Regions from separate parts of the Halobacillus sp. AWM4_238 genome, predicted to be linked through region 1. Evidence: riboswitches for the same ligand, from Rfam matches in the RefSeq annotation. Region 1 holds a riboswitch; the other holds the start of a gene.
What was found. Region 1 has a riboswitch for cobalamin ahead of ACXACN_RS16600 (acyl-CoA thioesterase). Riboswitches for the same ligand answer to the same signal wherever they lie in the genome.
Positions count from the first base shown of each region.

Region 2: another riboswitch for cobalamin. It lies ahead of ACXACN_RS05920 (DUF4430 domain-containing protein); the one in region 1 lies ahead of ACXACN_RS16600 (acyl-CoA thioesterase).

Region 1 is NZ_JBSWSY010000002.1:3,328,119-3,331,240, forward strand. Features, by position in the region: gene ACXACN_RS16595 (xanthine phosphoribosyltransferase) at 1-381, opposite strand, end outside; purine riboswitch at 621-722, opposite strand; cobalamin riboswitch at 853-1,033, shown strand; gene ACXACN_RS16600 (acyl-CoA thioesterase) at 1,171-1,641, shown strand; gene ACXACN_RS16605 (dimethylarginine dimethylaminohydrolase family protein) at 1,688-2,557, opposite strand; gene ACXACN_RS16610 (acyl-CoA dehydrogenase family protein) at 2,948-3,122, shown strand, end outside.
Region 2 is NZ_JBSWSY010000002.1:1,153,902-1,157,023, forward strand. Features, by position in the region: gene sigX (RNA polymerase sigma factor SigX) at 1-320, opposite strand, end outside; gene ACXACN_RS05915 (ECF transporter S component) at 1,058-1,570, opposite strand; gene ACXACN_RS05920 (DUF4430 domain-containing protein) at 1,577-1,978, opposite strand; cobalamin riboswitch at 2,193-2,374, opposite strand; gene ACXACN_RS05925 (ATP-binding protein) at 2,420-3,122, opposite strand, start outside.

The sequences.
Region 1 (3,122 bases):
TAGAAAATCATCAAGAATCAAGACGTGGTCATCCTCAGTTAAGAAGTCTTTGGAAATGGAAATTTCATTGGTTTCCTGCTTTGTAAAAGAATGTACCTTTGATGTGTAAAGGTGGTCCTTCATGGTTAAGGATTTTTTCTTCCTTCCAAAAACCATGGGAACACCAAGACTGAGTGCTGTCATTTGAGCGGGTGCGATCCCTGAGGATTCTAAGGTCAGCACTTTTGTAACCCCCGTATCTTTGAAACGTCTCGCAAACTCTTCGCCGATTTCTTTCATGAGCACGGGGTCTATTTGATGATTCAGAAACGCATCCACTTTAATGATAGAAGGAGATAAAACTTTTCCCTCATCCATGATTTTCTTTTTCAACTGTTCCATATCCAACACACCTTTCTTTTTTGTGTACCGCTTTTCCATGGAAGCTCTTGCAGTGATGATTTTATTTCAATCCTTATGTGAGTGGTTTTATTGGATCTTTTCAAAACTCTGTCCAATGAGCGAAACATAAGGAAACTTGAAAATAAAAAAGCACGAAAAGCTTGTTTCCACTATGGAAAGCAAGTCTTTTCGTGCATGACGAAGACAACAACAATAAAACCGTGGACGTAAATGCCCCGGTGTCTTGTACTGCTTTTCATAGTCGGTTCATTTACGGTAAACCGGTAGAAACTTGCAGGCCCTATCCCCGCGATTATATGAAAACTTATATTCGAATGATATGAACAGTATAACAGTTTATTGTTCGTAATCAACCCTTATTATGGAATTTATTAGCCGATCGTTAGGTTTTTGTTCGTGTTGACAAGGGAGGAGCTTTGGGAGATAGTGGTTGAGAGAAAGATTTTTTTGAAAAATTGATCGCCTTATGGTGGCTTCGTCATTGAAGCTGAAAAGGGAAGTTTGGTGAAAAGCCAACGCGGTCCCGCCACTGTAATGGGGAGGTGCATAGATGATCCACTGTCTCACAAATGGGAAGGACTATGCGCTGATGAACCTGAGCCAGGAGACCTGCCATGAGGAAGAACATGAATTCCTACGGGAGATAGGAGGATGTTACGTGTATTGGATTCATCAAGAGCTTTTTGCGGTTCCATGAATCGAAGGAGATCGGTTATCTTCGTATCTCTCTTTGAGGGCTAGTCACTTTTTAAAAGGAGGAACCCATTCATGGAATCTTTACCTGTCCATTATTCTCGCATGACTCAAACAAGATTAGTACTACCACCGGACACAAATCATCTGGATACCATTTTCGGAGGCAAAGTTCTCTCGTATATTGACGAGATTGCGGCACTAACCGCAATGAAGCATTCAAACTGTGTGGTTGTCACCGCTTCGATTGACTCTGTGGATTTTTTATCTTCTGCAAAGGTAGGGGACGCTTTGACCTTGGAAGCTTCTGTGACGAGTACAGGACGAACATCAATGGAAGTGTATGTGAAAGTCTTTGCTGATGATTTGCTGAAAGGACGCCAAGTGATGACGACAGAATCATTTTTAACGATGGTCGCCGTCGATGTTGAAGGAAAACCAAAACCGGTGCCTCCCATCTTACCTGAGACAGAAGAAGAAATACGTTTATATGATACGGCTCCATTCAGGAGAGCACACCGAAAAAACAGGCCTGCGCTTAGATGACTGGTCCATGATCAAAATAAATGAATCACCAAGAAACCCTACTTTTTTAAAGTGGGGTTTCTTTTTCCTTTCTTTTTATCGGCAATGTACAGCAGCGGAAGGATCCACCGGATTTAATGATTTCTGAGAGATTGACGGGAATGACATGAAATCCTTTTTCTATTAACTGTGTGTTTAGCTGCTCGTTGTGAGGCAAACTGATCACGTTACGGCTTCCTATGGAAAGAACGTTCGGTCCCATTGTGAACTGCTCTTTTTCAGTAACTTCAATTATATTGTAACGCGTAGCGATAGCTTCCAGGCTTTTTCTTTTTAAAGCAGGAGGATACAGAATCACAGTTGATTCATCTATTATGTTAAATACGCAGTCCAGATGGAGAATGTCTTTCCTCAGAGGGACAGGTATGACCTGATGATCGGGAAGGCGTGATTGAAGTTCATGAATCGCTTTTTTTGACGTCCTTTCTGTTTCTCCGACCCAAACCGTGGCCCCATCTACAAGAATATCTCCCCCTTCGATGGATGAAGAGAATGGCTTTTCAAGGTGTACGTCATTCTCTCCTGCCCAATTTCGAAGGACTTCTGTTTCTTCTTTCCGTACCTTCTCGCTCATGGAGCTGATAAACAGGCGATCATGAATGGTGAATCCAATATCTCGCGTGAACACTTGTTCATGGAATTCGGGGTGATTTGAAAGGTTTATAACTTCAACCTTGTGTTCTTCCAGCATTTTTATGAAATGTTCGTGTTGCTGAAGAGCTAAATGGACATCTATGTTCTCCTTTTTGTAATGTTTTTGAGTTTCGTTAATAACATCCGTGATTTTCATGTAAGAAGGTTTGGCGACCACCACTTTATATAGCTTTGTATATTCAGTGTCACATTGAACAGTGTTTTCGGAAACTATTCCGACCATGTTTCTTATCCTCCTTTTGTTCATATCCCTTTTCTTCCCCAGCTATTCGATAATCAAACAAGAATTTCCATGTAAGAAGAGCGATCCCATTGTATCGTTTACCATACATGAAACCTGAATGAATAGGTGAGGTATAGAGAGCAGGCATTTTTCAAGTCTCTCATGGGAACCATCGTTATGTTTCGACATTTCCCGGGAAATGTCGTGAGAAAATTTGGGGAAATGGGCGTTATGGACAAAATTCGGATGTGGAGAGACTTTTGCTGATACAGAATGATTTTTTGTACATAGGGTATGTTGTAAGGGAATGATTGAGACAAGCATGGCATTGGCTTCATCCCGAGTTGTCAGGTATGATTTAATTATAATTAGGAATCGGGAGTGGTGAATTTGGCAGGTGTATGGGAACGTTTGATAAAAAACGATCGACAGCAGGAATTGTTTGAAAAAGCAGATCGCATTGCTGCAGAGGCTCGCAGCCATAGGGAAGAAACGGATCGTGACGCATCTTTCTCTTATGAAACACTAAAAGTGATCAAAGAAGTGAAATACCCATCGATGTCTT
Region 2 (3,122 bases), 2.2 Mb from region 1:
TTCTGCACTGCAATTTCTTCAGGCATCTTATCTCGGTCTTTGATTTGTTCTCCTTTTTCCGTCCAATCAAAGAACTCCATGATCCGGTTTCTTTTTCTTTTTTGTTTGCGGAAATGATCAATGGCTACGTGCCTGGCTATGGAAAACAACCATGTTTTCTCAGAGCTTCTTCCGCTGAATGATTCATATGAATTCATGACCCTCACATACACATCCTGAACCAAGTCTTCGGCAAGACTTCTGTCCTTGACCATATAGATGAGAAACTGAAACAGGTCATGGTGGTAGTTATCGTATAGTTCATCAAAGAACGTTCGCAATGGTGGTACCTCCTGGGTCACTTTAATAGTCGTTTATGTATGAAGAAAGTTACACTTCTTATCTTAATATGCAAAAAAAGAAAAAGGAACCGCGTTTTTAAAAGAAAATCACCTCCATCCCTACTCCAACTAAAGCTCCTTTTTCTTGAAGACTCAGTTTCGAGACGTTTGTTGAGTGGATAGGGCTGCGGGGAATGACTCGCTTTCCGCGGGAGCGCGGTGAGCCTCCTCGGACTGCGTCCTGTGGGGTCTCACCCTGCACTTTTTTCCCGCAGGAGTCTCGCCATTCCCCTCCGCCCCTTGCCATATAAGTATCTCGAAACGACTTTCAGTACAAGCAACTTTCCAGAGTAATGGAAGTTCGTGAATCCAACTACAAACAAGCAGTCATCTGTACTATAACGCTTGCTATGAAGCGCTTTGACAACTGGTAAGCAGTGATAATGGAAGACGCTCCACTCGTGTACGTGGGTTCGTTTTCCCTATAACGAATGGGGTGGTTGGGAAGCTGCGAGACTCCCACGGGAATGGATTGGCTGGCGAGACCCCACAGGACGGAGTCCGAGGAGGCTTGCCGTCATCCCCGTAGGAAAGCGAGTTGCTTCCCAGCCACCCCTGACGCCTCCCACGGCAAACGAACCCCGAAAAGTCTCGAAATCGAGACTTACAGAATTCTGCCATAATCTTCAATAAACATAAGGGGTAAGAGCACAAAAAAGCTACCCTTGGTTGGGTAGCTAAGTGACTTTTGATATGGCGTTCCTTTTTTCGTAGCGTTGGAAAAGTGTTCCGAGAATTGGAGATAAAGCCAATATGAACACGGTATTCGAAATCGCGTGATTGATATCCATCGGGAGACCTGCCAGGTAATACGCCCAGAATGGTTGTCCCGCTGCTCTCATAGTCAGAGAAAGAATGACTCCGAAGAAGAGCCCGCTGATAAATCCATAGATCGCAAGACCCCAGAATGGCATTTTGGACCAGTATTTCCCGAGCAAACCTGCTAGGATTCCTATGATTGACCAGGCGATGATCTGCCAAATGGTCCATATCCCCATCCCCAATATCACATTGGACACAAAGGTCGTGAGCAGTGCAATAAGAATCCCTGCACTAGGCCCCAGCCAAAACCCTGCAATAATAATGATCGCTGTCACTGGCTGGATATTGGGTAAATGAGCCAAGGCCATCCTTCCCGCAACGGCCAGGGATGCAAGCATGGCGATCAGTGTGAGTTTGTACGTGTTCATGGTTGATCATTCCCAAGATTGATAATCAAAAACGATTTCGTCTCCATCCTCTACTTCGTACTCATTGGCTCCGACCATGGCTTCATCTCCGTTAATGGTATACATCCAAGCCATTTTTTCTTCTTGGTTCCCAGCAATTCCTTCAATGCTGTTAATGAACCCTTCGGACTGTTCCACTTCATAGTTATCTTCCATAACTTCCATGAGGGTGGTTCCTTTTTCTACCGTGATTTCATCTTCTGCCATCATTTCTTCGCCATCGTTTTTAGATAGCTGGACTTGCACCGTGACTTCTTGTACTTGTTCTTCCTGAGTTGCCGATGTTTCCTTAGACTCTTGTGTGCCACATCCTGCCAGCACAACAACGGCCAGAATCATAGCTGTTAAAACGGAATACCACTTTTTCATTACCATCTCTCCCTTTTTCTTTGTGTTCCGTGGCCAGGAGGAGAGGAGAGTGAAGACAACCAAATGACTTGTATGTAAACATTCAGAGGAAACATATTCTTATCACAAAAAAAAGCTTACCCTTCTAAAAGGGTAAGCTTTGGACAAACGAAAGGATAAGATCTACGTTTCACGTCATACCGATCGGTTGTCTCAAATGCTCAATCCCCGAAGCTTTGAAACATTGGATCAGGCAGGTCTACTGACTTGTGCGTCATCCTAATCAGGATCCTTCCCATACCCAACGGCACAGTGGAATTTCCTTTTCGTCTACACTTACAGTTGCGAGGACAGTTCTGGTTTCGCACCAGATTCCCTATCAAGTCTTATTCAGACACCCGAATCCTCTTCATATGAAGTTTCCATAAACTAGATTACAATAATATTCCGAAAATAGCAACATTATTTTTCCTTATGAGAAAAAGGAATCTTAAACGTGAAGGTTGTCCCTTCTTTCAACTTGCTATGGGCACTGATGGTTCCTTCATGAGCATCTATGATATTTTTCGCGATCGCAAGCCCTAAACCTGTGCCTTTTTTATAGTTTTTATTTTCACGTTTTCTTGATTTATCAGCTTTATAGAAACGCTCAAATACAAATGGAAGGTCTTCCTCGGCGATTCCATATCCGGAGTCTTTGACACTTGCCATCCATTCCTTCTCATCTTTTTCAAGAATCACCTGCACCTCACTGCCAGGGTCGGAATGACGAATGGCATTATCAATCAAATTGGTAAAAACCTGCTCAATACGGTCCGGATCGAAATTCAGGTTTCCGAACTCCCCTACTATTTTCAATTGAAGGTCTACGGACTTTTCGTTGGCGATCCCACTGAACTTACGAATGATCCTGTTCAAATAGGGTTCAATTTCAACGGATTCTTCGTTCAGTTGAATGTGCCCCGCTTCCATCCGTGCGAGATCCAACAGCTCATTAACTAAACGACCAATCCGCAATGATTCGTCATGAATGATTTGTGCGAGTTCGTTTTTATCCTCTTTTGACTCGGCAATATCATCCACGATTGCTTCACTATACCCCTGGAGCATAGAGATAGGAGTTCGCAGTTCATGAGAGACATTGGCAATGAAGTCTTTGCGGAGC